4 regions of the Pantoea sp. LMR881 genome follow, and region 4 is predicted to be linked to each of the others. Evidence: predicted binding sites of a transcription regulator. Region 4 holds the regulator's gene; each other region holds the start of a gene.
What was found. The regulator CRP, encoded in region 4, controls carbon source genes, mostly activating them, when cyclic AMP is high. The targets are predictions, from matches to a motif close to ATGTGANNNNNNTCACAT.
Positions count from the first base shown of each region.

Region 1: a site for CRP is predicted at 4,833-4,850, ahead of udp (uridine phosphorylase). Genes of this name have one in related genera too.
Region 2: a site for CRP is predicted at 1,398-1,415, ahead of cdd (cytidine deaminase). Genes of this name have one in related genera too.
Region 3: a site for CRP is predicted at 3,018-3,035, ahead of mlc (sugar metabolism global transcriptional regulator Mlc). Genes of this name have one in related genera too.

Region 1 covers NZ_JAPVOK010000002.1:2,107,024-2,115,108, reverse strand. Annotated here, with positions in the region: gene O3W44_RS11740 (DUF1456 family protein) at 1-357, opposite strand, end outside; gene metR (HTH-type transcriptional regulator MetR) at 440-1,366, opposite strand; gene O3W44_RS11730 (hypothetical protein) at 1,365-1,505, shown strand; gene metE (5-methyltetrahydropteroyltriglutamate--homocysteine S-methyltransferase) at 1,502-3,772, shown strand; gene O3W44_RS11720 (dienelactone hydrolase family protein) at 3,821-4,657, opposite strand; gene udp (uridine phosphorylase) at 4,962-5,723, shown strand; gene O3W44_RS11710 (tetratricopeptide repeat protein) at 5,822-7,087, shown strand; gene rmuC (DNA recombination protein RmuC) at 7,173-8,085, shown strand, end outside.
Region 2 covers NZ_JAPVOK010000002.1:3,599,773-3,607,857, reverse strand. Annotated here, with positions in the region: gene O3W44_RS18770 (CidA/LrgA family protein) at 270-659, shown strand; gene O3W44_RS18765 (CidB/LrgB family autolysis modulator) at 652-1,344, shown strand; gene cdd (cytidine deaminase) at 1,461-2,351, shown strand; gene O3W44_RS18755 (NAD-dependent malic enzyme) at 2,642-4,339, shown strand; partial or broken gene sanA (outer membrane permeability protein SanA) at 4,473-5,180, shown strand; gene mglC (galactose/methyl galactoside ABC transporter permease MglC) at 5,233-6,192, opposite strand; partial or broken gene mglA (galactose/methyl galactoside ABC transporter ATP-binding protein MglA) at 6,262-7,779, opposite strand; gene mglB (galactose/glucose ABC transporter substrate-binding protein MglB) at 7,848-8,085, opposite strand, start outside.
Region 3 covers NZ_JAPVOK010000002.1:461,394-469,478, forward strand. Annotated here, with positions in the region: gene O3W44_RS03955 (uracil-xanthine permease family protein) at 1-718, opposite strand, end outside; gene bioD (dethiobiotin synthase) at 907-1,596, opposite strand; gene mlc (sugar metabolism global transcriptional regulator Mlc) at 1,712-2,929, opposite strand; partial or broken gene O3W44_RS03970 (LysR family transcriptional regulator) at 3,057-3,952, opposite strand; partial or broken gene O3W44_RS03975 (MFS transporter) at 4,047-5,298, shown strand; gene O3W44_RS03980 (hypothetical protein) at 5,467-5,679, shown strand; gene cybB (cytochrome b561) at 5,838-6,380, shown strand; gene O3W44_RS03990 (sugar transporter) at 6,555-7,739, shown strand; gene bhsA (multiple stress resistance protein BhsA) at 7,787-8,044, opposite strand; gene bhsA (multiple stress resistance protein BhsA) at 8,066-8,085, opposite strand, start outside.
Region 4 covers NZ_JAPVOK010000002.1:2,624,404-2,632,488, reverse strand. Annotated here, with positions in the region: gene O3W44_RS14140 (MFS transporter) at 1-96, opposite strand, end outside; gene O3W44_RS14135 (LysR substrate-binding domain-containing protein) at 271-1,197, shown strand; gene O3W44_RS14130 (OsmC family protein) at 1,173-1,580, opposite strand; gene crp (cAMP-activated global transcriptional regulator CRP) at 1,885-2,517, shown strand; partial or broken gene O3W44_RS14120 (YccS/YhfK family putative transporter) at 2,570-4,646, shown strand; gene O3W44_RS14115 (hypothetical protein) at 4,769-5,026, opposite strand; gene argD (bifunctional acetylornithine/succinyldiaminopimelate transaminase) at 5,605-6,825, opposite strand; gene O3W44_RS14105 (aminodeoxychorismate/anthranilate synthase component II) at 6,914-7,489, opposite strand; gene O3W44_RS14100 (putative adenosine monophosphate-protein transferase Fic) at 7,531-8,085, opposite strand, start outside.

The DNA.
Region 1 (8,085 bases), 520 kb from region 4:
TTCAGCCTGAGAAACGGTGAAGTTAGCGCGTTTTAATACGTCAGGAATGTCGGTGGTTTTCAAATCAAACGCGATGCGCAGCTTTTTCATAAAGATGTTGTTGTTCATCTTGCGTTCAACTGACGGGACGGGCGCGTCCTCGCTTTTACCGCGGCGATGGAAAATCAAACCATTCAAAAAATAGCCCATCAGCACATCAGGACAGGGACGAAACGCTGCATCGTCATCCTTTTTTAACCATGCCTGCACATCGGTTTGCGGCACATCGCAGTCTGCCAGTGCAAAAATCGCCACCATTTTGGCATCGCTCAAATCGAGCATGTAGCGCACGCTGCGCAGAATATCATTGTTAGTCATGGTGAAATCTTCTTATGGTCAATCGACAGGCTGCGCATTATAGGGGATTTTGCCTGCGCTCGCGCAGGTTTGTGGTCACGAATTATCGTTGCAACACCGCACCGGGATGCTGGGCATCACGCACAAACGGCAAATGCTCGCAGGCGTGCTGGCGGGCAAAACGAATAAATGCTTCCAGCACCGGCTGGCGCTGTTCGCCGTCGCGCACCGCTGCGTAAAGTCGGCTCCACAAGCCGTCTCCCAGCGTTTTGGTGACAATTAATCCCTGCTTTTCAAAACTTTCAACCACCCAGTGCGGCAGGGCGGCAATACCCATGCGCGCAGCGACCATCTGAATTAAGAGCAGGGTGTTATCGACACTTTTCAACGCCGGACTTACGCCTGCCGGTTGCAAAAAGTGACGCCAGATATCCAGCCGCTGGCGCTGCACCGGATAAATCATTAACACCTCATCCGCTAAAACCTCCGGCGAGATATGCACCGCCTGCGCCAGCGGATGATCCGGCGCCAGGACCAGCCGCACCTCAAAATCAAACATCGGTGAATAGAACAGGCCTGAGCGCGGCAGGATATCGGACGTCAGTACCACATCCAGTTCGCCCTGTTGCAGTGCCGGTTGCGGGTCAAAAGTCACACCAGATTTAAAATCCACGATCACTTGCGGCCAGCACTGGCGAAAGTTATTCAGCGCAGGCGTTAACCACTGAATACAGCTATGACACTCAATTGCAATGCGCAGCGTGGTCTGGTGCGGTTCATGGCACGCCTGCAGGGCCTGTTGAATTTGTGGCAGCACCTGCTCTGCCAGTTGCAACAAAATTTCTCCCTGCGGTGTGAATCGTAACGGCTGGCTTTTACGAACGAACAGGCGAAATCCCAGCCGCTGTTCCAGATCGCTGAACTGATGTGACAACGCCGATTGTGTCTGGTGAAGCTGGGCAGCGGCGGCGGCCAGTGAACCAGTGTTACGCAGAGCCTGAAGCGTCCGCAGGTGCTTGAGTTCGATCATGAGCGTCCTTCACATGGAGATTGAACAAATTGCGCTTGAGCAACATACACTACCCGCAGAATATAGCGGTGTAAACATCTGGACGGCTAAACATCTTTGGCTGCCCGCCTCAGTCAAAGATAAGGAGAGCAACGAATGACCATACTGAACCATACACTCGGCTTCCCTCGCGTGGGTCTGCATCGTGAACTCAAAAAAGCGCAAGAAAGCTACTGGGCAGGCAACAGCAGTCAGGAAGCGTTATTAGCCGTAGGCCGCGAATTACGGGCGCGCCACTGGCAGCAGCAGAAAGATGCGGGCGTAGATTTGCTGCCAGTAGGCGATTTTGCCTGGTACGATCATGTTCTCACCACCAGCCTGCTGTTGGGCAACGTGCCTGCCCGGCACCAGAATAAAGACGGCTCTGTTGATCTCGATACGCTGTTCCGTCTGGGGCGTGGTCGTGCGCCGACCGGTGAACCCGCTGCTGCAGCTGAGATGACGAAATGGTTCAACACCAACTATCACTATATGGTGCCGGAATTTACGCAAGGCCAGCAGTTCAAACTGACCTGGACCCAGTTGCTGGATGAAGTCGACGAAGCTCTGGCATATGGTCATAAAATCAAACCTGTGCTGCTGGGTCCGGTAACCTACCTGTGGCTGGGCAAAGTAAAGGGTGAGCAGTTTGATCGCCTGTCACTGCTGAAGGATATTCTGCCTGTTTATCAACACGTGCTGGCTGAACTGGCTAAGCGCGACGTTGAGTGGGTGCAAATTGATGAGCCAGCACTGGCGCTGGAACTGCCGCAAGCCTGGCGCGACGCCTTTCAACCGGCTTACGCTGCACTGGCAGGCCACATCAAACTGTTACTGACCACTTATTTTGACAGCATCGGTCAAAACATCGATGTGATCCGTGAATTGCCAGTGCAGGGGCTGCATGTTGACCTGGTGCATGGCCATGATGATATTGAAAAGCTCAGCCAGCAACTGCCTGCTTCCTGGCTACTTTCTCTTGGGGTCATCAATGGTCGTAACGTATGGCGTGCTGACCTGAGTCGCTGGTTTGCGCGTCTGCAACCACTGGTGAGTCAGCGTGAGCAACTCTGGATTGGCTCATCCTGCTCACTGCTACACAGCCCGATCGATTTAAGTGTAGAAACGCGCCTGGATGAGGAAGTCAAAAGCGGGTTCGCGTTCGCGCTGCAAAAGTGCACTGAACTTTCACTGCTGAGTGAGGCGTTGAATAACAACGATGCAGCATCACTCGAAGCCTGGAGCGCACCGATTCGTGCTCGTGCCTACTCCAGCCGCGTGCATAACGCTGCGGTGGGTCAACGTTTGCAGGCGATTAAGGCACAAGACAGCGAGCGTCAAAGCCCCTACAGCGAACGCGCCAAAGCACAACGCCAGCGTTTTAACCTGCCAGCATGGCCCACCACCACCATTGGTTCGTTTCCACAGACCACTGAAATTCGTGGCCTGCGCCTGGACTTCAAACAGGGGCGTCTGGACAGCAGCAACTATCGCACTGGCATCGCTGAGCATATCAAACAAGCGATTGTGGAGCAGGAGCGTTTAGAACTGGATGTGCTGGTTCACGGTGAAGCTGAGCGTAACGACATGGTTGAATACTTTGGCGAGCATTTAGACGGTTTTGTCTTCACGCAAAACGGTTGGGTGCAGAGTTACGGTTCACGCTGCGTAAAACCGCCTGTCATTATTGGCGATGTCAGCCGTCCTGCCGCCATCACGGTTGAATGGGCGACATATGCGCAGTCACTCACTGATAAGCCAGTGAAAGGCATGTTGACCGGCCCGGTAACGATTCTTTGCTGGTCTTTTCCCCGTGAAGATGTTTCGCGTGAAACCATCGCGAAGCAGATAGCCCTGGCGCTGCGTGACGAAGTGGAAGATTTGGAAAAAGCCGGTATCGGCATTATCCAGATTGACGAGCCGGCTTTGCGTGAAGGTCTGCCGCTGCATCAGTCCGACTGGGCAGCTTATCTGTCCTGGGCAGTAGAGGCGTTCCGTCTGAACGCTGCTGTGGCTCAGGATGACACGCAGATCCATACGCACATGTGTTACTGCGAGTTCAATGACATCATGGATTCTATCGCCGCACTGGATGCTGACGTCATTACTATCGAAACATCGCGTTCCAGTATGGATTTGCTGGAATCGTTTGAAGACTTCGAATACCCGAATGAGATCGGTCCGGGCGTATATGACATTCACTCGCCAAACGTACCGAGCGTAGAATGGATGGAAGCCCTGTTGCAGAAAGCGGCTAAGCGTATCCCGGAAAAGCGTCTGTGGGTTAACCCGGATTGTGGTCTGAAAACGCGCGGCTGGACTGAAACGCGCCAGGCATTAGCCAACATGGTAAAAGCGGCAAAAAATCTGCGGGGTAAAACCTGTTAGGTGCGTTGTGTTGCAGTAAAACTGGGGCGCTCAGGCGCCCCTTTTTGATCAGGCTGATGGCGCAACGCCATACAGTTTAAACCAGGCCAGCATACGCGCCCAGCCATCCTGAGCAGACTCTGCGTGGTAGCTCGGGCGATAGTCAGCATTAAATGCATGTCCTGCGTCGGGGTAGACAATAATTTCAGCTTTTGCATTGGCTGCATGCACCGCCTGGCGCATCTGCTCTACGCTTTCTAACGGAATACCCTCATCCTGACCGCCATATAAACCCAGCACCGGCGCGGTTAAATCAACGGCAATATCAATAGGGTGCTTTTGCTGTTTCATGGTCTTATCACCAATCAGACGGCCATACCACGCCACGGCAGCGCGGAGCTGTGGATTGTGAGCTGCGTACAACCAACTGATGCGGCCACCCCAGCAAAAACCGGTAATGCCCATACGGCGCATATCACCGCCGTTGCGCGAAGCCCAGTTAGCGGCGTGATCGAGATCGGACAACACCTGAGTATCGGGTACTTTACTGACCAGCTCTTTAAACAGAGTAGGAATATCGTGATAGTCATTCGGATCGCCTTCGCGGAAATAGAGTTCTGGCGCGATCGCCAGGTAACCTTCTATTGCCAGACGGCGGCAAATGTCACGGATATGTTCGTGGACACCAAAAATTTCCTGAACCACTAACACCACCGGTAAGGGTGCATTCGCCTCTTTCGGTTTAGCAAAGAACGCAGGCATATTTTCGCCCTGGCTGGGGACCGAGGTTTCACCGGATTGAATAGCAGGATGGTTAGTAATAATGGTGGTTGACGCTGTCGGCTGTACCGCAGGTGCAAAGCCGTCGTCAGCAGATTTTTGTGCCATATTATCTTCGGTTTTCATTGTTCTCTCCGTGCAAGCAGTAGCGCGATCGCGTAACTATAGCCTGGTCAGATTCTGCGCGGACCAGGCAAGGGGTAACAGAGTCAGCAACAGATAACATCACCTATCTCTTTAACATTGCCATGACAGGTTACACAGCACTGCTTGTAGCAGTGAGGGAAGGCTTAAACTCAATGCGTGATATTAGTCACATTGTTTCTCATTTTAAATGTAACTTTCATTTTTGAAGGTGAAGGTAATCACATATTTATCTGGCGCGCTCACGTAGAGTGACGCGCAACTTTCCTAAATTCAGGAGTCTGATATGACACAGTCTGACGTTTTCCACCTTGGTCTCACCAAAGCTGATTTACAGGGTGCAACGCTGGCTATCGTGCCTGGCGATCCGGAGCGCGTAAAGAAAATTGCCGGACTGATGGACGATGCGCAGCATTTGGCGTCTCACCGGGAATTTACCACATGGTTAGCCAAACTGGAGGGTAAGCCTGTTGTGGTCTGCTCGACAGGCATTGGCGGGCCTTCAACCTCCATCGCGGTTGAAGAGCTGGCGCAGTTGGGCATCCGGACCTTCCTGCGTGTCGGCACCACGGGTGCTATCCAGCCGCATATCAATGTTGGCGATGTGCTGGTCACTACCGCTTCTGTGCGTCTTGATGGTGCCAGCCTGCATTTTGCACCAATGGAATTCCCAGCCGTAGCAGATTTCGCCTGTACTACCGCGCTGGTGGCGGCGGCTGAAGCCTGCGGGGCCAGCACGCATATTGGCATTACGGCTTCATCTGATACCTTTTATCCAGGCCAGGAACGCTATGACACCTTTTCGGGCCGCGTGGTGAATCGCTTTCAGGGATCCATGAAAGAGTGGCAGCAAATGGGCGTCCTCAACTATGAGATGGAATCCGCTACACTGTTAACCATGTGCGCCAGTCAGGGACTACGAGCCGGTATGGTGGCGGGCGTCATCGTGAATCGCACGCAGAAAGAGATCCCGGATGCGGCGACCATGAAACAAACCGAAAGCGACGCGGTGAAGATCGTGGTAGAAGCGGCGCGACGCTTGTTGTAACGCGCACGACAGCAGGTTTTCAGGACTCTCCGTAGTCACTTTTAACCTGCTGCTCATTTCAAGACGTGCGCAATTTCAGCTAAACCTGAGAATAATTCATGCGCAATTCGATTCCTGTTCGTCGGCCTTCCTTTGGAACCCATCCCGCAGCCCTTCAGGCGCAGATGGAAAACAGCGCCGCGCGCTTTCGCGCCGCGATGAGCCAGAATGACTTTACGCAAACGATGAAATGCTGCGAAGACGTTTTGCGCTATATGCCCAACCAAATGCAGGTACTCAGCGATTATGCGCTCTGCCTGCTACGGCTGGGCCAGCATAATAAAGCGTATAAAACCTACCAAAAAATCTATCAGGCTCCGCCAGCGGTGCGTGCAACCGCATCGGAAACCTGGCTGGATGGCCTGACGGAAGTGTGTGGCTGGCTGGGAAAAGATCAGGAGGTTGCGCGATACGGACTCGAGTCATTAAACCAGTCCGATGCACGCTTTCGTCAGGGGCAGCGATATTCCTGCCCTGCACCGCAACCTGAACCGATCGATCTTACGCATCCGGAACAAAACGTGATCTCTTTTAGTCTCTACGGCGGTCAACCGCGCTATTGTGAAACGCTGATCAAAAACGTGGAAGTGGCGCAGGAACTCTATCCGGGCTGGGTGTGTCGGGTTTATCTTGATAACACTGTGCCGCAGCATGTCTGGCAACGCCTCGATCGGCCGCAGGTACAGCTGATCGATATGTCACATGAAAAAACACTTTTTCCCACGTTGTGGCGCTTTCTGGTCGTAGACGATCCTGGCGTTAAACGTTTTATCGTGCGCGATGCGGATTCGTTGCTTTCTGAACGCGAAGCGGCGGCGGTTAACGCCTGGCTGGCGTCGCCTTACTGGTTTCATCACATGCGCGATTACTATTCACATACGGAATTGCTGCTGGCGGGCATGTGGGGTGGATGCGGTGGCGTCTTTAACAATATTGAACAGGCAATGCGGGATTTTATTGCGCACTATAAAGGCAGCGAACGGTTTACCGACCAGTATTTCTTAAAAGTCGCCTTGTGGCCAACGGTACGTGAAAGCGTGCTTAATCATGATGACATATTCAGTTTTCATCAGGCACAGCCGTGGCCAGCACATGCTCCCGTGCGTTGGGAAAACAGCCGCTTTCACGTGGGTAGCAATGCTGGTTTTGCCAGCATGAGCGGAAAAAGCGTTATCAGTGAGGGTGAGCAACAGATTGAAATAAGCTGTGATGGTCATTCATGGCGTTATCCGGCGCAGGTAAGAAAAGGAGAGTGGGTGCTGCCGATGCCCTTTTTCCTGATTGATGACTGGCAAGCCGGAAAATTAACCGTTAACGCAGTGTAGCGCCTGCTTTCCGGGTAAATTTGTCTAGACATTCATACAGTGCAACTCTACCTTTTCCCTCAGCAACGCGTGTGGCGAGGGAAACATGGATCAGCACATCATCATTAGCGCCTGTCTGGCACTGGCCGGCCTGGGCATTGGCTGGATACTGGCGCAATTGCGTGCCAGCCAACAATCCGCCAGCTTTGTGACCGAGCGCCGTCTGTTGGTCGACGCGCAGCAGCATCAACAGCAACATATCGAGCAGCTTCAACAGCAAGGCCACCAGCGTGAGCAGGAACTGCGTCAGCTCCACGGTGCGTTGAGTGGGGCCAATGAGCGTCTGCAGCAGCTTGATTACTGGCGCGGCGAGAGTGAACAGCTTACCCGCGAACTGCGAAATCAGTTGGAAATCAACAGTGCACAGGAAGCGGAGCTGCGTGAAGTAACTATCCGCCTCGAAGAAACCCGCTTTGCTGCCGAAGAAAAGCAACGTCTGCTAACGCACAGCGAGCAACGCCTTAGCGCCCAGTTTGAAAACCTTGCCAACCGTATTTTTGAAAACAGCCATCGCCGCGTTGATGAGCAAAACCGTCAAAGTCTGAATAGCCTGATCGGCCCTTTACGCGAGCAGTTAGACGGTTTTCGCCGTCAGGTGCATGAAAGTTTTGGCCTGGAAGCGCGTGAACGCCACACGTTAACGCATGAGATCCGTCAGTTACAGCAGCTCAATGCGCAAATGGCGCAGGAGGCTATCAACCTCACTAAGGCCTTGAAGGGAGATAATAAAATTCAGGGTAACTGGGGAGAAGTGGTGCTGAGTCGCGTATTAGAAGCGTCCGGTTTGCGTGAAGGTTACGAGTATGAAATCCAGGTCAGCATTCAATCCGAGCAGCAGGGTAGAATGCAGCCAGATGTCATTGTCCGTTTGCCACAGGATAAAGATGTCGTGATTGACGCGAAAATGACCCTGATCGCGTATGAACGCTACTTCAATGCGGAAGATGATATTGAACGTG
Region 2 (8,085 bases), 980 kb from region 4:
CCACACAGAAATAACACAAGATCATTAAAAATAATTTCAATTATCAACTATTTCCCCAATGACAAATACGAATTCACTTAACAGACCGCTAACCCTTCAAAATTAAACCAGCTGAATTTCAACGTTGCGGAATCAGGCCAGAAAACGCCCTTTTTTTCCGCTGGATTGCTCATTGCTGAACACATGCTGGCATCTTGCCGCAAATGTGATCTCTGGCACGCTCAGCGGTTAATGCGTATGATGAAGCGCAATGAAAACAGGAGCCTGTTATGCCTACCGTGCTGTCTGTCTGCGGGCGCTACCTTCGCGCCTTTATCATCATTTATCTCTGTTTATATGCAGGAAATGGCCTTGCCTTGCTGCTGCCTATTACCATTCCAGGCAGCATTATCGGCATGCTGATTTTGTTTGCCTTGTTAGCCTCACAAATCTTACCCGTCAGTTGGGTTAAACCCGGCTGCCATTTAATCATTCGCAATATGGCTTTGCTGTTTGTGCCGATTAGCGTAGGGGTAATGAGCTATACCGATATCCTTACCGCGCAATTTGGTCCCATCGTTATCTCCTGCGTTATCAGCACGTTTATGGTGTTAGCGGTGGTGGGATTAAGCGCACATAAACTGCATACCCGCCCGATCAAGGAGCCACGTAATGAGTGATATGTGGTGGTCGCTGCCGCTTACCGTTGTGGCATTTTTCATTGCGCGTCGATTAGCGGCCCGGCTCAAAATTTCGCTGATAAACCCGCTGCTCGTCGCGATGGCCATCATTATTCCTGTCCTGCTGATTCTGCATTTGCCTTACGCACGCTATTTTGCTGGCAGTCAGATTCTCAACCAGCTTTTACAACCCGCTGTTGTCGCGCTGGCTCTGCCCTTATATGAGCAAATGCATCAGATACGTGCACGCTGGAAATCGATTATCAGCGTCTGCTTTATCGGCAGCCTGACAGCAATGATCTCCGGCACGGCTATCGCATTATGGATGGGTGCTACGCCAGAAATTGCCGCAACGATTATGCCAAAGTCGGTGACCACGCCAATTGCTATGGCCGTCTCCGGTTCGCTGCATGGCATTCCCGCTATCAGCGCCATTTGCGTGTTGATCGCTGGCGTACTCGGCGCGGTGTTTGGTCATATGTTACTGAATCTGTTAGGGGTCAAAACTCAGGCAGCCCGTGGGCTGGCAATCGGTAATGCTTCACATGCCCTTGGCACGGCGCGCAGCGCAGAAGTTGATTTTCAGGAAGGGGCTTTTAGCTCACTGGCGCTGGTGATTTGCGGCATTATTACCTCGCTGCTGGCACCGTTTATCTTTCCGTTAATGATGCACTGGTTTGGCTAAAACTTGGGAGAGATCTCGCAAAGTTGAAATAAGCGAAGCATGTTGCATTGTCAGAGCGATGACGATCACATATAACCGTTTACCGATATACCGCCCGATACAATTAAGAGGCCCTCATGCATCCACGTTTCCTTTCCGCTTTCGATGCGCTGCCGTCGACTTTGCACACAGCACTGCGCCCTGTTCTGGATACCCCTGATTTTCAGGCGATGTTAACCGCCGATCAGGTCGCCAGCGTGATGCAGCAAACTCAGCTGGATGCAGACACGCTGGCCCTTGCCATGCTGCCTCTGGCGGCAGCATGCGCAGTTGCCACGGTTTCCCATTTCAATGTCGGTGCGATTGCGCGCGGCGTCAGCGGCAACTGGTACTTTGGTGCCAACATGGAGTTTGTCGGCGCGCCAATGCAGCAGACCGTTCATGCCGAGCAGAGCGCGATAATTCATGCCTGGCTACGGGGAGAAACGCGCCTTGATACCGTCACCGTCAATTACACCCCTTGTGGACACTGCCGCCAGTTTATGAATGAACTGAACAGCGGTACTGCTATCCGCATCAGTCTGCCGCAACGCGATGTCAGTACCCTGGCAGATTACTTACCGGATGCTTTTGGCCCTCGCGATTTAGGTATCACTGAACTGCTGATGGATAAAATCGATCACGGCTACGTCGCTGTAGGCGATGCGTTAGTTCAGGCCGCGGTAGCAGCCGCCAATGCCAGCCATGCGCCTTACAGCACGTCACACAGTGGCGTTGCCTTGTTAACCGCATCGGGTGCCGTTGTGGCAGGCCGCTACGCTGAAAATGCCGCCTTTAATCCCAGCCTGCCGCCGTTGCAAGCGGCCCTTGTGCTGCTGAATATGCAAGGCGAAGCCTGTGACGCAATCACACATGCAGTCTTAGCAGAAGTGAAAAATGCCACGCTGAGCCAGTTTGCCGCCACGCAGGCAACGCTGCAGACGCTTGGTTGCCATGAGCTGTTGCAGGTTGAATTAAACAGAGCATAAGCCTCTGTCACCCAACCAGGAGTTTTGTGACCTTTTATTAACAAATGCTGTACTTCTGCGGGAAAATTAATAGGATCGGGCGCCAGAAATCACACCATAATAATTTACCCTGAGTGATTTGAGTTGCACGAAAGCGGCAAGCGAGAAGAGTGTAGAAACCTTACCCCGGTAAGTGTTCTGGATGAACAGGCGCAGCCACAACAGATGCAGCGCGAAGCATAACGGGTATAAAAACTGGCGTTACCTGTTCGGCATAACGTCAGACAACACTGCAACCGGAGCATCATTGCATGGAACTCGACTACGAAAGTAAACGTCCGCTTTATATCCCTTACGCTGGCCCGATTCTGCTGGAGTTTCCCCTGCTGAATAAAGGCAGCGCCTTTTCTATTGAAGAGCGTAACGAATTTAACCTCAACGGCTTATTGCCAGAAGCGGTTGAAAGCATTGAAGAGCAGGCGCAGCGTGCCTGGCGTCAGTTCCAGGACTTTAAAAATAATAACGATAAACACGTCTACCTGCGCAACATTCAGGACACCAACGAAACGCTGTTCTATCGTCTGCTGGACAACCATCTCGAAGAGATGATGCCCATCATCTATACCCCAACGGTTGGCGCAGCCTGCGAACATTTCTCAGAAATCTATCGTCGTGCGCGCGGTGTCTTTATCTCTTACCCGAATCGCGATCGCATTGAAGACATGCTGCAAAACGCCACTAAGCAGAATGTAAAAGTGATTGTGGTCACCGACGGTGAACGTATTCTTGGTCTTGGCGACCAGGGTATCGGCGGCATGGGCATTCCAATCGGTAAACTGTCGTTGTATACCGCGTGTGGCGGGATCAGCCCGGCTTATACCCTGCCGGTTGTGCTGGATGTCGGCACCAACAACCAGCAGCTGCTAAACGATCCGCTCTACATGGGCTGGCGTCATCCGCGTATTACCGGCGAAGAATATGATGCATTCGTCAACGAATTTATTCAGGCAGTAAAACGCCGCTGGCCAAAAGTACTGCTGCAATTTGAAGATTTCGCTCAAAAAAATGCGATGCCACTGCTGGAACGCTATCGGGATGAAGTCTGCTGTTTTAATGACGACATTCAGGGTACGGCTGCTGTTACCGTAGGAACGCTGATTGCTGCCAGCCGTGCTGCAGGCAGCCGCCTGTGTGAACAAAAAGTGGTATTCCTCGGTGCCGGCTCTGCGGGTTGCGGCATCGCTGAACAGATCATCGCCCAGATGAAGTCAGAAGGCCTGAGCGACGAGGAAGCCCGCAGCCGCGTGCTCATGGTGGATCGTTATGGTTTGCTCACCGATAAACTGACCAACCTGCTCGATTTCCAAAGCAAGCTGGTGCAAAACAGTGAAAACATCAAAGACTGGGACGTAGCCAGCGATTCAATTTCATTGCTGGATGTGGTGCGTAATGCACACCCGGATATCCTGATTGGCGTTTCAGGCCAGCCAGGCTTGTTCACTGAAGAGATCATTCGCGAAATGCACAAGTATTGTGCGCGTCCAATCGTGATGCCGCTCTCTAACCCCACCTCGCGTGTGGAAGCAACGCCTGCCGATATTATCGCCTGGACTGATGGTGCCGCGCTGGTTGCAACCGGTAGCCCATTCTCGCCTGTTAGCTGGAATGGCAAAACCTATCCCATTGCGCAGTGCAACAACTCTTATATCTTCCCGGGCATTGGTTTGGGAGTGATTGCGTCGGGTGCCAGCCGCGTTACCGACAGCATGTTGATGACCGCCAGCCGTGCGCTTGCCGACTGTTCACCGCTGGTAAATGATGGTGAAGGCCCGGTGCTGCCAGAAATCAAAGATATTCAGGGCGTGTCGAAAATTATCGCCATGGAAGTCGGTAAAGCTGCGCAGTTAGCTGGCGTTGCGGTTGTCACTTCAGAAGATGTGCTGTCGCTGGCGATAGCCAACAACTTCTGGCTACCGCAGTATCGCCACTACCGCCGTACCTCTATCTGATTTCCCTTGCCGGGCCGCTTTCGGTCCGGCAATGTTCAAATTTACACCAGCCAACCGGTGTAAACTTGCTTCCCTGAATCACCTCAAGTAGCCTTGTGCCATCGGAATTTCCTGACAATGAGTGCCCTCGCGCATGTTAAAACGCGTTTTCATTAGCCTGCTTTTCATCATCTTAGTGGTGATGGCGACGGCGCTCGGCCTTGATCGCTGGATTAGCTGGAAAACCGCTCCCTATATTTATGAAAACGTCTCTGCATTACCCCATCGACAGGTTGGCGTGGTATTAGGCACCGCCAAATATTATCGAACCGGCGTCATTAATCAGTATTATCTCTACCGTATGCAGGGTGCGCTGAACGCTTATAACAGCGGTAAGGTGAATTACCTGTTACTGAGTGGCGATAACGCATTACAGAGCTATAACGAACCGATGACCATGCGCCGTGATTTGATTAAAGCGGGTGTGGATCCTGCGGATATCGTGTTGGATTATGCGGGTTTTCGCACGCTGGATTCGATTGTGCGCACACGTAAGGTCTTTGACACTAACGACTTCATTATCATCACACAACGTTTTCACTGTGAGCGTGCGCTGTTTATCGCACTGAATCTTGGAATACAAGCGCAGTGCTACGCCGTTCCATCCCCTAAAAATATGCTGAGCGTGCGTTTGCGAGAAGTAGCTGCGCGTTTGGGTGCACTGACCGATCTGTTTGTACTGAAGCGTGAACCCCGTTTCCTGGGTCCTCTGGTGCCGATTCCCGCTGTACATGAAATACCTGAAGATGCGCAAAGTTACCCTGCGGTAACGCCGGAACAACTGCTCGAACAGCAGCAAAAGCCCACCAGTAAAAAGAGCGACCCGAAGGTCGCTCTTTTTATTATCGAAGGAATTACTTTTTGCGTGAATACTTCAGCGAATCCAGCGCCACGGCAAAGATAATAATGCCGCCCTTGATAATGTACTGCCAGTAAGGGTTAACGCCGATGTAGGTTAAACCATAGTTAATAACCGTAAAGATCAGAACACCGGTTACCACGCCAGCAACAGTACCCACACCGCCGGCAAACGACACGCCACCCACCACGCAGGCAGCGATAGCATCAAGCTCATACATAAAACCAAGGTTGTTCGTTGCCGAGCCGATACGCCCCGCTTCCAGCATGCCACCGAACGCATAAAAGACGCCTGACAGGGCATAAATCATGATCAGGTTTAGCGGTACATTAACGCCAGAAACTTTCGCCGCTTCCGGATTGCCGCCGATAGCAAAGATATTTTTGCCAAAGCGGGTTTTATTCCACAGAATCCAGACAAACACGATGGCGATGACCGCATAAAACGTAATAAACGAGAGCTTGAAGTCACCAAAACGCAAGAAACCCTGGGCAAATTTAGAGAAGCCCTGATCAAAACCGGCAATCGGTGACGCGCCTACAAAGTCGTAGTAGAGCGAGTTGATGCCATAAACGATGATCATGGTGCCTAACGTGGTGATAAAAGGGGTAACTTTGAGGTAAGCAATAATCACGCCGTTTACCAGGCCAATCACACCACCAATAATGCACACCGTCAGGATCACGAGCGGAATTGGTACAGTATCCAGTTGTGGAAAGACTTTGTTAGCGTTGTCCATAGACTGCAGCAACGTGGCTGCCACCACGGCCGCTAAACCTACCTGACGACCGGCTGACAGGTCAGTACCCTGCGTTACAATCAGACCGGCAACGCCCAGCGCGATAATAATACGCACTGAAGACTGCGTCAGAATATTACTCAGGTTCATTAAACTTAAAAATGTCGGGTCCTGGAAAATAATAATTGCCAGCAATACCAGCAGCACGACATAAATGCCGCCCTCTTTTAGCCAGGTTAGCGCATTCTTTTTGTAGTCGCTTTCATGTTAACAGCCCTTGCTTCATTAAAGGTGTAATGACGCTAAACGCAATATTTCGTTCTGCGTGGTCGTTTTTGTATCAACAATGCCTGCCACCATGCCGTTACTCATTACCAAAATACGATCGGTAATGCCTAATAGCTCGGGCATTTCAGAAGAGATAATAATGATGCCCTTTTCTCGCTTCGCCAGCTCTGCAATAAGCTGGTAAATTTCGAATTTCGCGCCAACGTCAATACCGCGCGTAGGTTCGTCAAGCATCAGGATTTCAGGCTGGGTTAATAACCAGCGACCAATAATAACTTTCTGCTGATTTCCCCGGAAAGGGAACCAATTTGTGTATGGTGACCGGGCGTTTTTACCCGCATGGCGTCAATCACCCACTGGGTATCGCTTTTCATGCGTTTATTATCCAGCAGCCCCATGCTGTTTTTATATTTTTGATATTAGAAATAAGCGAGTTAAATCCAATATCCAAAAAGCATAAATACCGGTTGAGCGACGCTCTTCCGTTACCAGAGCAAAGCCGTGGTTAATGGCCTCATTGGCACTGTGATTATTAATCAGTTTCCCGTGCAGCTTGATGGTGCCGCCCGATTTTTCACGAATACCAAACAGCGTTTCAACGATATCAGTACGTTTAGCGCCGACCAGCCCGGCAATGCCGAGAATCTCCCCTTTATGCAGATCAAACGAGATGTCGCGAATCGAAGGCTGACGCAATGACGTCAGGTTACGCACCTCAAGAATGGTTTCACCCGGTACATTGGTTTTATCAGGGAAACGCTGGTTCAACGAGCGGCCGACCATCATGGCAATGATCTTATCCATATCCAGCCCTTCCAGGGGTTGGGTGGTAATCCACTGCCCGTCACGCAAAATAGTGATTTCATCGCAAAGCTGAAATATCTCTTCCATTTTATGCGAGATATAAACGATGCCGCAGCCGCGATCTTTTAATTTGCGAATAATCGTAAACAGGTGATTCACCTCTTTCTCGGTTAACGAAGAGGTTGGCTCATCCATAATGACGATTTTGGCGTCGTAAGAAAACGCTTTGGCAATTTCAATCATCTGCATTTGCGAAACAGAAAGACTGGCTACTTTATCACGGGGATCAATATCAATATCCAGCTCGTCAAAAATAGCCTTAGTGTCGCGATACATTTTATCCTGATCGACAAAAAAGCCTTTGCGTGGATAACGTCCGAGCCACATGTTATCCATGACGGTGCGTTGTAAAACCAGGTTCAGTTCCTGATGCACCATTGAAACACCATTTTCTAATGCTTCTTTAGAACTGGTGTAATCAATTTCTTTACCCTGAAACAGAATGCTGCCTGTATCTTTTTTATAAATACCAAACAGGCACTTTAATAAAGTGGATTTACCGGCGCCGTTTTCCCCCATTAATGCATGGACGGAGTGAGGCCGCACTTTTAAATTCACATTATCAAGTGCTTTAACGCCGGGAAATGATTTGCTGACATCAGTCATTTCCAGCAGATATTCGCGCTGCGCGGTCGTATTATCACTGGCCATAATTTACCTGGCTAAAAAACGGTGGTCACGTGAAAAAGGCGCGGCGTCAACCGCGCCCGGATTTGAAATTATTTCTGGAACTGAGACAGGTTTTCTTTATCAACCGCCACATAAGGTACGCGGACGATTTTATCTACCATTTTGAAATCTGTACCATCGGTAGCCTGTTTGCCATCAGCCAGGTTTTTCGCCATATCCAGCGTCGCTTTCGCCTGGTTTTCCGCATCGTTCAGCACGGTTCCTGCCAGCGCACCCGATTTCACCAGCGCCAGAGCTTCTGGCAGCGCATCCACACCAAATACCGGA
Region 3 (8,085 bases), 2.2 Mb from region 4:
AGGGTAAAACCAGCCAGGCCGTATTCGTGAGCGGTTTAAACGCTAAATGACCGGTAAGCGCCGCCGCAATGCAGCCAACCGCGATGCCGGCCACTACCGCGACCAAACGCGCCCAGCGATTACGTGACCGGTTCAGCGCCACAATCACCAGCAACGTTAATCCTCCTAACGCTAAATTACCTGGCGCACCAAAATCCTGAGCGTTATGGCCACCTGCCCAGTCGGTGATACTGACCTTGATCAGGCTGATACCAATCAGGGTAATCACCGTACCGGTAACCACAGGCGTTAATACTTTACGGAGCTGGCCCACGCAGCGGCTAATCAGGATAGGGATCAGCGCCGCGACCAGACTACAGCCAAACAGCATCGCCAGAATCTCCTCCGGCGAGCCACCGCGGGCTTTTACCATCAGGCCACCGGACAGAATTACCCCAAGAAAGGCAAAGCTGGTGCCCTGCAGGCAGATCATGCCTGCCCCAATGCCGGCGAAACGGCGTGCCTGTAAAAACGTGCCTAAACCTGAAACCAGTAAAGACATGCTGATCAAATAGGGAATATAAGCCTGCAGCCCCAACACTGAGCCAATAATCAATGGCGGCGTAATAATCCCGACGACGCTGGCAAGTGCATGTTGAAGCGCCGCTAAAAATGCAGGTGCAAAACCGATGCGGGCATCCAGCCCGTACAATAAACCTTTTTCATGCGAGTGCGACATTGTGGTGCTCCGGCAAATTATTCAACAGCCGGGATGATGCATTTTTTGCGCCACACACGTAAAAAAGTGATATTGCAAAGCAGGTGATTGTTATTTAACGCCTTTAATGATTAAAAAGAGATGATGGGCCTGTAACATTAGGTTCACCATCTGGGTTTTTGACGGGTTTTGTTTCACCATCAGGCACGCTATGCACCCGCAGTGTGCACATTAATGTCAGGTAAAGATGAGATATCAAGGTAGCGCGTCAGGTCGCGCTGTTCAGGACGCGACAAATAGGGAAGTTCGCCGACCAGTGGCGCTGAGATTTTATCACGCAGCACGGCGATAATATTCGCGTAGTTAGCCAGTCCGGGGTTAATGCGGTTAGCTACCCAGCCCACCAGTGTCAGGCCATCAGCGGCAATACTCTCTGCGGTTAACAGCGCATGGCTGATGCACCCTGTCTGAATGCCTACCACCATAATAACCGGCAACTGATGTTCTGCGACCCAGGATGACAGCGGACGCCCGTCATTCATCACGCTACGCCAGCCGCCGGTGCCTTCAACAACAACCCGCTCGGCTTGCTGACGCAGGCTATCCAGCCCTGCGCTCAAACTGGCATAATCGATAGCTTTACCCGGGACCGTGCTTATCTCCTCTTCTTCGAATAGCAGCGGATTAACCGCCTCATAAGGAAGTGCGAAGGAAGAGGCGTTCTGTAATATCAAGCCATCTTTGCTTCGTAGTCCGTAATCGGTGTGAATAGCGCAGCGTGCAATCGGTTTATATCCCACTACGCTCACGTTTGCCTGAACAAAACACTGCAATAAAGCACGCGATACGATGGTTTTTCCCACAGCGGTATCGGTACCGGTGATAAAAATTGTTTTCACCCTCTACTCCTTCGACCTGACTTATATTCGAATCACAATGGACTTTAAGTGCGAAAGAGCATTCTAGGGAATGCAATCGTTGAGCAATTTGCGTTAGCGCAAGGTTTAATCAGGCTTAACCTTGTAGCAACTTAACCAGGAGAAATCCGTTGTAGAGTGCGTCTTTTATTAACGCAGCTGCGCCCAGCGTGCCGGGTTCATGAAAGGCAGTCGGTGCCAGTTGAATAGTGGCGCTGTACGCCGGTAACGCCTGCTGATAAATGGTACTGCTTACGGCCGGAAACAAAATATCCGCAGCCTGATTCAGCGGAGAACCAATAAGAATATGTTGTGGATTGAAGATGTTAACCATCATAGCCAGCATGCGGCCAACATGATGGCCCACGCTGGCTATAGTATCGCATGCCAGACGATCACCAGACCGTGCGGCGGCACAGAGTGATTCAAGCGTCAGCGGCTGTTGATGCAGCAGACTGTCTGGTTGCGTTGTCAGTCGCTGTGCGGCAAGTGTTAATAAACTGCCTGTGCTTGCGACCGTTTCCAGGCACCCATGATTGCCGCAGTAGCACTGTTTGCCATAGGGATCGATTTGGGTATGACCGATCTCAACCAGAGCGCGTCCACTTTTATGCAAAAGCTGCCCACCGCTGATTACGCCAGCGCCGACAGTTTCATCGATAACGATCTGAATAACATCCTGCGCCCCGTGTGATGCACCAAACAGCGACTCAGCTAAGGTCCAGGCGGATATATCATGCTGAACAAATACCGGTAGCCCGGTACGCGCCGCTAAGGTTTCACCTAGCGGCATATCCTGGGCGCGATAACCCGGCAAACGATGCACCACGCCCGAAGCGGCATTAATCAGCCCAGGTAAAGTAATCGCTATCGCGGTCAGGCGCTCCAGTTGGTGCTGGTGGCGAATAAAAAAAGCATCGACCTGTTCAACAAGTGATGTAAGCAGCGGCTGCATGCTTTCATCAGGTAACGGCTGGGTATCTTCAACAATTATTCTGCTGCTGAGATCGCGCAAAGTCATCGTCATGTCACCACGATGCAGGCGGATAGCCAGATAGTGCCAGGCATCCGTATCAAGGATCAGGCCAATAGCTGGCCGGCCACGCGCGCCAGGCTCCTGAAATTCTGTCTCCTGCACCAAATGCGCGTCCAGCATTTCACGCACAATCTTTGTGATGCTGGCGGGGGCAAGTTGCGCCCGTTTGGAAAGCTCAATACGCGAAACAGGACCGTAAAGATCTATCAATCGATAAACGACGCCAGCATTGGTCTGCTTAATTTGGTCAATATGGCCAGGTTGACTGTCCAGATTCACACCCTGCTCCCGGTTATTTTCGCGCTTCTAAATAAACAGCAGATATGGTGAGGCAGATTCGCTCGTAGCGTCAAATATTTGATAAGAAATGTGATTTATCGCACATAAAGGTGTTGTGATTGCAGCTTTAACCGCCTGAATCACGCCGCAGCAACTGCATCATTCGGTCCATTTGTGCATTTATTTCACGCTCGCCTGACCAGACCAGCCAGAGTTCCGATAACGCATCCTGCTCCTCCAGCGGCAACCAAACCACATCAGCCAGCCGCGCACGGCGAAAAGAGGCAGGCAAAATCGATACGCCAAGACCGGTCGCCACCAGGCCCAAAATGGTCATCGCCTCGCCGACTTCCTGAGTAATGTAGGGTTTAATTTGATAACGATGCAGCAGGGTTAAAATCTCACTATAAAGTGCCGTCCCGCCCTGAGGATCGAAAAAGACAAACGGCTCCGTTGCCAGCTCACGCACGGAAATTTTATCGGCCTCTGCCAGGGATGAGCCCAGTGCACCACGGCGAACAAAGGTTCGCTGAGCAGCAGCTGATGACGCAAATTGGCGGGCAACGGGGTATTCCTCATGACGCCCAGATCGAGTCGACCATCATGCAGCGGTGCCAGCTGCTGGCGCGTGTTGATCTCCTGCATGTGAATGTGCACGTTGGGCCAGTGCTGGCGAAACTGATAAAGCGCCCCCGACAGCACACCGGTAAAAGGTGCAGAAGAGGTAAATCCAATACGCAGCTCTCCCTCTTCGCCCCGATGCAGCCTTGCTGCACGCTCGGCCGCTTGTTCTACCTGTAACAGAATGCCACGCGCATCTTGCAGCAACTGCTGACCGGCCGCAGTCAACTGGACGCTACGATTGGTGCGGTTAAACAGCTGCGCGCCGGTCTCAGCTTCCAGCTGCATAATCTGCTGGCTGAGAGGCGGCTGAGAAATGTTCAGACGCTGGGCCGCACGACCAAAATGCAGCTCTTCCGCGACAGCAATGAAATAGCGCAAATGGCGCAGCTCTACATTCATACTTTAAACGTCTTATTTGAGATTATTAATATATTAGACAACCTAATTCCCTTTTTCTAGAGTGGTTATCTCTTCTCTTCAATAAGGAATCCTCGTGAGCCGCTCTTCTCAGGCTGTGATACCCGACGATGACGCGCTGTCAAAGGGGCCCGCTTCTGCTTCATCTTCAGACTGGATTAAACGGGGTACACCGCAATTCATGCGCGTCACGCTGGCCCTTTTCTCTGCGGGCCTTGCAACTTTCGCTCTGCTTTACTGCGTTCAGCCCATTTTGCCGGTTCTTTCTCAGCAATTTGGCGTTTCACCAGCTGCGAGCAGTATCTCTCTCTCGATTTCCACTGGCCTGATGGCATTAGGTCTGCTGGTCACTGGCCCGCTTTCAGACGCTATTGGTCGCAAATCGGTGATGGTCACTGCGTTAATGCTGGCCGCAATCTGCACCTTGCTTTCAGCCGCAATGACCAGCTGGAATGGCATTTTATTGATGCGTGCCTTAACGGGCCTGTCGTTAAGCGGTGTGGCTGCCGTAGGAATGACCTACCTTAGCGAAGAGATTCACCCCAGCGTTATCGCCTTTTCAATGGGGCTATACATCAGTGGAAATTCCATTGGCGGCATGAGCGGAAGGCTCCTCAGCGGCGTATTAACTGATTTCTTCTCCTGGCGTATTGCGATAGCAACAATCGGCTGCTTTGCCCTGGCTTCGGCCTTGATGTTCTGGAAAATTCTTCCTGCCTCGCAACATTTTCGCCCGGCGTCACTGCGCCCACGCAGCCTGATCATTAACTTTCGTCTTCACTGGCGCGATCGGGGATTGCCGCTGCTGTTTGCCGAAGGCTTTTTACTGATGGGGGCTTTTGTCACGCTGTTCAATTACATCGGCTATCGTCTGATGGCTGCCCCTGGCATCTCAGCCAGGCGATTGTCGGCTTGTTATCTGTTGTCTATCTGACCGGTTCCTGGAGTTCACCGAAAGCGGGCGCGTTAACCAGCAAATTAGGTCGCGGCCCGGTGATCGTTGGCGCAACCGCCACTATGTTGGCTGGCTTGCTGATCACCGCGTTGAACTCAGTTTGGTTTATTTTGCCCGGCATGATGCTTTTCACAGCAGGCTTCTTTGCGGCCCATTCCGTCGCCAGCGGCTGGATTGGCCCCGGGCACGGCGTGCGAAAGGACAGGCATCTTCACTTTACCTGTTCAGCTATTATCTGGGGTCAAGCGTTGCCGGTACGTCAGGCGGCCTCTTCTGGCACCGCTATGGCTGGACTGGTATCACGCTGTTTATTGCCGCATTGTTGCTGCTTGCCTTAGGCGTGGCGTGGCGTTTACAACGGCGAAAACTGTAGCACGGCTTAATCCTTTTTACGGGTGCCGTGGCGCCCGTTTTAGCGCGCGAGACAGTAACCTGTTGCTTTATCAGTACCATGCAAAACAAAATCCCTCATTCCCCGCTATAATCGTTTCCATTCCAACGATAAATGTAATTTTTGATTTCACAGCAATGAGGATAAACCATGGCGATCTACTATTACGTCAATAAAATTTCAGGTTACAACGATAACCATGTTGTTCACGCTGCTGGCTGCAAATATTTACCTTCTCAAGAGACCAGGCTGTTTTTAGGCAGCTTCTACACTGCGACGGCGGCCATTCAGCAAGCGCGAAAATACTATTCCACTGCCCTGGGATGTGACCGGTGTTGTCCTGTGACGGTAAAAAAAACCTGACCCCTCAGAATAGTGTGGACCTGACTGACTCATCCACGCTCTGATAATGACCTGCCCGCTGCGACGGGCTAAACTTTATTGCGTTGCGCCAATTCGTTAAGCTTTTTGAAAAAAATCCGCTATGTTAGCCATCCTGATTCTTACTGTAGGGATTGCCTGTGCGGGAAAAATTTGCGGCTTCACAGATTAAGCTACACTGGCTGACTTTCTTTCTGGTCGCTCTGGCGTACGCCGCCATTGAGCTGCGCGGTTTTGCCCAGCGCGGTTCGTGGCAGGGTTATACGCTGATCGTCACGCATTTCACTGCGGGGACGATGGTATTGGTTTTAATGCTGTCACGGTTGTTACTGCGCACGCGCCATCGCAGTCCGGCTATTTTACCGGCTGCACCGCGCTGGCAAACAGGTCTGGCGCATTTAACCCACACGCTCATTTATGCCCTGTTTATTTCTTTGCCGCTAATGGGGATCGCTTCACGCTATCTATGGGGCCGGGACTGGTGGCTGTTTGGTTTTTCCATGCCAGTAGCAAATACGCCTGATGCTGACCTGGCGAAAGCCTTTACCGGGTGGCATAAAACCCTGGCACCGCTGGGTTACTGGCTGACTGGATTACACGCCGTGGCTGCGTTGTTTCATCACTATTTTTTAAAAGACAATACGCTGTTACGCATGATGCCTGGTCGCCAGCGCGGTCAATAACCTCAGGCTATCGCCCGCTGTGAGGGCGATAAAAAATATTCAATGATAAATTCGCCTTAACAGGTTTCCCAATCCCGATTCTTCATCCACAATAGTGAGTAATTTGTGACGCAGGTCACTTTCGCTGGGTCTCTTTACACCCTCTGTTTCGCTGTTCTGACTAACTGACTTTTCATGCAATCAACTACTGTTTCACGTAAAACGGCCTGGCTGCGCGTGGTGCTGCTGGCTATTGCCGCGTTTGTTTTTAACACCACTGAATTTGTACCCGTGGGCCTGCTGTCTGACATTGCTGCTGATTTTTCAATGAAGACGGCTGATGTCGGTATCATGCTAACGATTTATGCATGGGTGGTTGCCCTGCTTTCCCTGCCGCTGATGCTGATGACGCGAAACATTGAACGACGCCTGTTGCTGACGGTGCTGTTTATCATTTTTGTTGCCAGCCATGTGCTTTCTTCCTTCGCGTGGGATTTCACTTCACTGATCGTGTCGCGTATTGGCATTGCGCTGGCGCACGCTGTGTTCTGGTCAATTACCGCGTCACTGGCCATTCGCGTTGCGCCTGCAGGTAAGAAAACGCAGGCCCTGAGTATGTTAGCGACAGGCACGGCCTTAGCGATGGTGTTAGGCGTACCAATCGGGCGCGTCGTTGGTCAGTATCTTGGCTGGCGCACAACCTTTGGCATGATTGGCCTGTCTGCGCTGGTGCTGATGATTATGCTGGCGCGCATTCTGCCGCGCTTGCCCAGTGAGCACACCGGATCGCTCAGCAGTGTGCCCATGCTGTTTCGTCGACCGGCGCTGGTCAGTATGTATTTGCTGGTCACCCTTGTCGTGACGGCGCATTACACCGCTTACAGCTATATCGAACCGTTCATGCAGGTTGTCGCTGATTCAGGTGAAAACTTTACGACGTTACTGCTGCTGTTGTTCGGATCGGCGGGTATTCTGGGCAGTATTCTGTTCAGTTCGCTGGGCAACAAATTCCCGTCCGGGCTGTTAATTTCCGCGATTGCCCTGATCACACTTTGCATGGGTTTGCTGATTTTTGCTGCGGTACGCCCTGCTGCGATTTCGACATTGTGCGTGATCTGGGGCATGTCAATGATGATGATTGGCCTGGCTATGCAGGTGCGGGTGTTGTCGCTGGCACCGGATGCGACAGATGTCGCGATGTCATTGATGTCAGGTATCTATAACATTGGCATTGGCGCAGGTGCGCTGTTGGGGAATCAGGTCAGTTTGCATCTGAAGATGGCCGATGTTGGCAATGTCGGTGGCATGATTGGGCTGGTGGCGCTGATGTGGTGCGTCTATATATTCCGTCGCTATCCGCAACTGCGTTCAAACAGTTAATCAAAAGGCTTCAGATAAGCGGCTTTATCTGAAGCCTGTTTAACATCTTATTTATAGATGACTGCGGTGCCATGCAGGTTGTTGTTGCCAGAGGTCGAAGTGATGCGGAAAGACTTTGCGCCCAGGTCACTGGCCTTTTCTGACAGTTGCTGCTCCAGCGACGCCAGACTGGTGCTGCCGGTTGCGCTAATCACACCCACTTTTTGCTGATCCACTGGCGCGCTGCCAACCAACTCTGCTGCCGTCGATGTCAATGAGACGCTGCTGAGTAGCGCAGCGAGTAATACCATTTTTACCTTTTTCATCATTCAATCCTTCTCGCTCAATTATTGATAAATCACAGCAG
Region 4 (8,085 bases):
TAATAACGCAAACCCCATTACCGTTTTATCGATATAGACCAGGACATACCCGGTAAAAAGCATGGCAATCATCATGGGACGGGATCGTGTCGTCATCGCAACCTCGTTGCTCTGGGAATGATAAAGTAAAGGAAAAAGATGTGATACCTCTCACAATCACATAACATTCAGTGACTTATAACGTTCCCGTATCATTAAATAATCAGCGGCCCAAGATAAGATGGTATTTTGCTATCAGTGATAGCGATAAGGCATCAGGGAGACACAGCGATGGCCTATTTGCCCAAGCTGCAACAGTTACGCGTTTTTCAGGCTGTTATTCGACAGGGAAGCATTCGCTCGGCAGCACGGGCACTTCATCAGTCCCAGCCAGCCATCAGCCGGGCCTTGAAAGAACTGGAGCAGACGTTAAACACCACGCTATTTATTCGCAGTGCACAAGGTGTGATGTTGACAGAAAGTGGAAAAGTATTGGCTTCACGTACGCAGCTTATTCTCGAAGAATTGCGGCGCGCCACAGATGAAATTGATGTTATCAATCACTCTTCACAAGGTTCCGTTGCATTTGGCCTCTCCTCTTTATTAGCGTTTACCGTTTTACCTGGCGCAATTAAAAGCTACGAGAAGCACTATCCCGGCACGCGCTTTACGATTAAAGAAGCGCAACTTTCAACGCTGCTGACCCCTTTACGCGAAGGCATATTAGATTTTGCCATTGGCTCGCTCAGTTCTCATTTGCCGCTGGAAGCACTGCATGTCGAACCGCTGTTTAACGTGCCATTCTGTGTTATTGCGCGTCGCGATCATGCCTGTCAGCACGTCCGCAGTTTTGATCAGCTGCGCGATCAGCGTTGGATAATTCCAGAAACGGAGATGGGATATTATCCGTTACTCTCTGAATACATGGCGGATTTTTATCCGTCCCTGACAACGCCACCGTTGCGTACTGACTCGGTAGTCTGCGGATTGAGGCTGGTGCTGGAAGCTGATTTTCTGGCGGTAGTGGCGCAGCCGATGGCCCGATCTTTCGGCAGTGAAGTGACTATTCTCAATCTGTCAGCGATCCCGGAAGCGCATTATGGCGTGATCTGGCCAAAAAAATCGCCGCTCACCTTAAGCTCACAGCGATTTCTGAACCTGTTACGGCAACGTTGTGACAAATATGAGTGGCGTTATGCGGTAGCAACGACTTCGTAGCTGTGGGTAATTTCCACGCCTTTGCCCAACATAATTGCCACCGAGCAATACTTATCAGCCGAAAGATCAACCGCACGCGCGACCGCTTTGTCCGACAGATCTTTGCCGCTGACAATAAAGTGCAGATTGATATGCGTGAAGATACGCGGGGCTTCTTCACGGCGTTCTGACTTAAGCTTTACCTCGCAGTCGCGCACATCGTTACGCCCTTTTTGTAAAATGGATACCACATCTATCGCGCTGCAACCGCCCGCTGCCATCAATACCATTTCCATCGGACTTGGTGCTTTATCACCAGAATTACCGTCCATTAATACCTGATGACCAGACGATGACTCACCGAGAAACGTCAGACCTTCCACCCATTTCACTCTTGCCTGCATGTTTTTTTCTCCAGAATAGGGGGTTTTGCCGCCAGAGTACGCTTTCACCTGATAAACAGCAATCCAGAGAAATCCGCCCTTTGCTGAAGCGAGACAACAGAAGACAGTCGGCAAAAGCTGTGCTACAAAAAGAGCTGAAAATATTTTTCGTCACTCGATGGCGAAGCCGGGAAGAATTATGCGCACTGCGCCGAATGCAGCCCGAATAATTTCCTGAATGGAAAAACGCTTGAAGCTTTCATCGCCTGACAGGGAAAACTGCCCCCTGTATTTTGGGCACGATTACAACAGAGGATAATAGCGAATGGTTCTCGGCAAACCGCAAACAGACCCTACACTCGAATGGTTTTTGTCCCATTGCCATATTCACAAGTATCCCTCCAAAAGTACGCTGATTCACCAAGGTGAAAAAGCTGAAACGCTTTATTACATCGTGAAAGGATCCGTCGCGGTTCTGATCAAAGATGAAGAAGGCAAAGAGATGATTCTTTCGTATCTGAATCAGGGGGATTTTATCGGCGAGCTTGGCCTGTTTGAAGAGGGTCAGGAACGCAGTGCCTGGGTACGTGCTAAAACCGCGTGCGAAGTGGCAGAAATTTCTTACAAGAAATTCCGCCAGTTGATCCAGGTTAACCCGGATATTTTGATGCGACTGTCGTCGCAAATGGCGCGTCGCCTGCAGGTAACGTCAGAAAAAGTAGGTAACCTTGCATTTCTCGATGTTACTGGCCGCATTGCACAGACGTTGCTTAACCTGGCCAAACAGCCAGACGCCATGACGCATCCCGACGGCATGCAAATTAAAATTACTCGTCAGGAAATTGGCCAGATCGTTGGTTGCTCACGTGAAACCGTGGGCCGTATTTTGAAGATGCTGGAAGACCAGAACCTGATCTCCGCACACGGCAAAACCATCGTCGTTTACGGCACCCGCTAATTTCTGTCACTCCGGCGTGATGGCAACATCACGCCGTTATTGTTGCTGTCCTATGTGGCGTCGAATCATCTATCACCCCGAAGTCAATTATGCTCTGCGGCAGACGCTGGTGCTGTGCCTGCCTGTCACGCTCGGCTGGCTGTTTAACGATCTGCAAAATGGCCTGCTGTTCTCGTTAGTTCCCGCCTGTTGTAACATTGCCGGTCTGGATACACCGCATAAACGCTTCTTCAAACGCCTGATTGTCGGCGGCAGTTTGTTCGCACTCGGCAGTTTTCTTATCCAGTGGCTGACGCTGCAGGGCATTCCGTTGCCAGCCATTCTGTTCGCTATGCCGCTGCTGCTCGGTGTGACAGGTGAAATCAGTCCACTGCATGGGCGCCTGTTGCCGGGTGCGCTTATTGCTGCAATTTTTACTCTGAGTTTGATGGGACATATGCCGATTTGGGTGCCGCCACTGCTCTATATCGGCGGTACGCTGTGGTACGGCGTATTCAACTGGTTTTGGTTCAGGCTGTGGAAAGAGCAGCCGATGCGCGAAAGCCTGAGCCTGATTTACCGCGAGCTGGCAGATTATTGCGATGCAAAATATACCCTGTTAACCCAGCTTACCGATCCTGAAAAAGCGTTGCCTCCTTTGCTGGCGCGCCAGCAGAAAGTGATCGATATGATTAACACCTGCTATCAGCAGATGCATATGCTGTCAGCGAATGGCGACGAAAGCCATAAGCGGCTGAAACGCGCTTTTCAGATGGCGCTGGATTTACAGGAACACATTTCTGTCAGCCTGCATCAGCCGGAAGAGGTGCAAAAGCTGGTGGAGCAAAGCCATGCTGAAGCGGTGATTCGCTGGAACGCCAGTACGATTTCCGCGCGGTTACGCGTGCTGGCTGATGACATTTTGTATCACCAACTGCCCGATCGCTTTTCAATGGACAAACAGCTCGGCGCGCTGGAAAAGATTGCGCGTCAGCATCCAGACAACCCGGTCGGCAATTTCTGTCTTTATCATTTTAACCGCATTGCGCGGGTGCTGCGTACGCACAAGCCGCTGTATCAACGCGACCTGATGGCCGATCGCCAACGCCGCCTGCCCCTGATCCCCGCTTTACGCAGCTATCTCTCACTAAAATCCGCCGCGCTACGCACTGCCGGGCGCTTTGCAGTGATGCTGATGTTTGGCAGCGCGCTGGCTATGTTTTTCAATATTCCTAAACCTTACTGGATCCTGATGACCATTATGTTCGTCAGTCAAAATGGGTATAGCGCAACGCGAGTACGTATTCAGCACCGGGCCGCAGGCACCTTTTGCCGGTCTGGTGATCGCCGCCGCCACACTGCGTTTCGCGGTGCCTGAATCGCTCATATTGCTGATCATGCTGGCGATTACCTTTATCAGCTATGCGTTTACACGCAAATTTTACGGCTGGTCAATGGTCGGTTTCACCGTGACGGCGGTTTACTGTCTGCAACTCTTGTCACTGAACGGCGCAGAGTTTTTGCTGCCCCGCCTGATGGACACGCTAATGGGCTGTCTGATTGCTTTTGGTGGCATGGTGTGGCTGTGGCCGCAGTGGCAAAGCGGATTACTGAGGCAGAACGCACATGATGCGCTGGAAACCTATCAGGAAGCGTTGCGTATGTTACTTGGCCCTGAACAGTCGCCAGAAAAGTTGGCCTATCAGCGCGTAACGGTGAATCAGGCCCATAACGCATTGTTTAACTCACTTAACCAGGCGATGCAGGAACCGGCTTTTAATGCACAATATTTAAAAGATATGCGTATGTGGGTCACGCACAGTCAGTTTATTGTCGAACATATTAACGCAATGACAATTCTGGCACGCGAGCACACCATGTTAACCGCCTCGCTGGCGCAACAATATTTGCAGTCATGTGAGATTGCGCTGCAACGCTGTCAGCAACGGCTGGAATATGATGGTCCCGGTTCGCAAACGAATATACTGGAAGGACCCGAGAATCTTAATGAAGGGCCGATCACTATCGTTGAGCAACATGTAAAACGCATTCTGGGACACCTGAGCGTGATGCACACGATTTCGTCTCTGGCGTGGAACCAGCGACCACAGCATGGCCGCTGGCTGGTGAAAAAACTAAGAAAAGAATAATTTAAAGAGTGAATGAGAGCGTATTTAAAAAAACGCACTCTTTTAAATAACAAAAATTGAAAAATGGATTTATTCTATGAAGAATTACAACATTATTAAATCCAGGTTGATTCGAATTAACATTATGGCGTATTATCGCCTACTGCCACCATCTTTAATGTTAAATCTGCACCGGCTTTGAGATATTCAGTTTGCGCGAACACGGCATCTTTAACCATCGCTTCGCCAGGATCGGTTACTTCCTGATCCCGCACCTTTTCAATGCTTAAAAATAGCAGATGCATTGCAATGTCCATTGATTTTTGAAATGATTCAAGCGTCCGGTTTGAACCCATCTCACCGCGAACGCGATCCCAGCTTCTATCCGCTTCATCACGCAAAGATTAGAACTCTTCAAAAGAGACATTTCCATCGGTTTACATATCATGTAAACCTTCTTCTAAAGATAATGAGATTTTACTTACAATATAACCCTTAATTATTAGTAGGGTAGTGATAAAGCATGCCTTGCATTAAGCTAAACTATTACGCACATCGATAACAATAAATAACAGTGACCTTGCAAATAAAATTTATGCATTTTCCAAAATTATTTCAATGAGGATAAAATTAAAAACTGAGCAAATAAAGAATAGTCTTGCAAAAAATTAACAGTTTAAAAAGCAAAATAACCTTTATCTGTTTTTGATATTCCGTGACCAATACCACAAACAGAAAAGAGGCACGCCTTTTATTAGCACTAGCATTTAAACACTATTTATAAAGTTAATATTTTTATAAGTTTTATCAATTGAAAAATCCGCTACCGCTGTGTCAAAGCCCAATACTTAACAGAGATAATAACCGGGAGAAATTCGGGTAATGCTACGGCGAAAGAATCAACAGGTGGGGTTTTGCAGGGGTTTCTTGACGGGTTACAAGAGATAACCCGTCAGAGAAAATAAATGGCGGAATGAATTTATGCCTTCAGCACGGCATCTATTGCGGCAGCAAATCTTGCCATGCCTTCCTCGATATCGCCTGGCTCAATCACCAGAGAAGGCGCAAAACGGATCACATCCGTGCCAGCGACTAAAATCATTACCCCTTCCGCCGCTGCGGCGTTGAGGATGTCACGTGCTTTACCTGCATGCTGTGGCTTCAGCGCAGCACCAATCAGTAAGCCTTTACCACGAATATCGGCGAACAGATCATACTTCGCATCAATGGCTTTTAACGCTTCCACATATTGCTGACGACGGGTTTCAACGCCTTCCAGCACTTCAGGCGTGTTGATGATATCCAGCGCAGTTTCCGCAATGGCACAGGCCAGCGGATTGCCGCCATAGGTGGTGCCGTGTACGCCAGGTGTCATCGTTGAAGCAATGTCCTGAGTGGTCAGCATTGCGCTCACCGGGAAGCCGCCGCCCAGGGCTTTGGCTGAAGTCAAAATGTCTGGTGTCACGCCATAATGTTCATAAGCGAACAGTTTACCACTGCGTCCCATACCGCTTTGCACTTCATCCAGCACCAGCAGCGCCTGATGCTGATCGCAAAGCTCGCGCAGGCCTTGCATAAATTCCTGCGTTGCGGGCATCACGCCACCTTCGCCCTGAATCGGCTCAACCACAATGGCGCAGGTATGATCGTCAATCACCGCTTTGACGGCATCAAGATCGTTAAAGGGAACATGTACGATGTCCGCTGGCTTCGGACCAAAGCCATCGGAATATTTTGGCTGTCCGCCGACCGAGACCGTAAACAGCGTGCGGCCATGAAAAGCGTTGTGGAAAGCGATGATTTTACTTTTAAACGGACTATGACGTTTATAAGCATAATAACGCGCCAGTTTGAATGCGGCTTCGTTGGCTTCTGCGCCTGAGTTAGCGAAAAATACGCGCTCCGCAAAGGTGGCATTGATTAACTTACTGGCCAGACGTAGTGCCGGTTCGTTAGTAAAAACGTTACTGGTGTGCCATAGCGTTTCGCCCTGGCTTTTCAGGGTCTCGACTAACGCCGGGTGACAATGGCCTAATGCGGTGACCGCGATACCGCCAGAAAAATCGATATACTCTTTGCCCTGCTGATCCCATATGCGACTGCCCTTGCCTTTCACCGGCACAAACTGCGCAGGTGCATAAACAGGCAAAATGACGTTATCGAACGTTTCCCGCGTTACCGCAATTTTTTCCGTTGCCATTGACGACCTCGTTTGATTATTTGTTGAGCCAATGTGAAATAATAATCACAAAATATGCATAAAAAATCACTCAAAGGCAAACAGAACTTTACTGTTCAAGAAAATTGCGCAGCAGTTGATGCCCCTGTTCGCTGAGTATGCTTTCAGGATGGAATTGCACGCCTTCCAGCGCCAGCGTTTTATGGCGAAACCCCATAATCTCATCAGGCTGGCCATCACGCAGACTCCAGGCCGTGACGTCAAAAATATCGGGAAGCGTATCGCGTTGGACGATTAATGAATGATAACGCGTTACGGTAAGCGGATTATTCAAATTGCGGAACACGCCACAGTGGGTATGTTGAATCACAGATGTCTTGCCATGCATCACCTGCCGCGCACGTACCACTTTAGCGCCATAGGCCTGCGCGATAGCCTGATGCCCCAGGCAGACGCCCAGCACAGGTACGCGCCCCGCATAATGGCGGATCGCTGCCAGTGAAATGCCTGATTCATCCGGCGTACAGGGACCGGGTGAAATCACCAGATGCGTCAGAGGGAGCGCGTCAATCTCTTCGAGGCTGATCGCATCGTTTCTCACCACGCGCACCTCAGCCCCAAGTTCGCAAAAGTACTGGTAAAGGTTCCAGGTGAAAGAGTCGTAATTATCAATGAGCAACAGCATGATCAATCCAGAGAGGTTGATGGCGCTGCTATTCTACGCGTTTAGTCCGCCTCACTCACTACTTTCGCAAAGACCTTTTCCAGCGGTTCCAGGTTGCCAGATGCGCCAGCCTGGTTAGCGGCGATCCACGGCTCAGCTTCGATTTTATTCCAGTCCAGCAAATAACCCGCATGCAGCGCCAGTTGCTCGAAAAAAATACGCTGTGCCCGGCCATTCCCTTCGCGGAATGGATGCAGCATATTGATTTCACAATAGTAGTGGGCAATTCGCTGCACAAATTCTTCACGAGGCAGATCGGTTAAGCCTTTTTCCTCTTCCAGCGCGCTCATCAGGGTATTGCCCTCTTTTTCGATGTACTCGAAGTGGCAAAACGGCGTTTCATCTCGCCAGATGTCGATGGTGCGTAGCTCACCCGCCCAGCTATAGACATCCTGAAACAGGGTGCGATGAATGTGACAAAGATAAGGAAGGCCCAGCGTACTTGTGCCAAGCTCTAACGTAGCAAGACGAGCAGCACTAAAGCTCAGCTCAGCTTTGCGTAACTGAGCGGCATCATGAATATCGAGGCGGTTTTTCAGTACATCATCGTTTTGCCA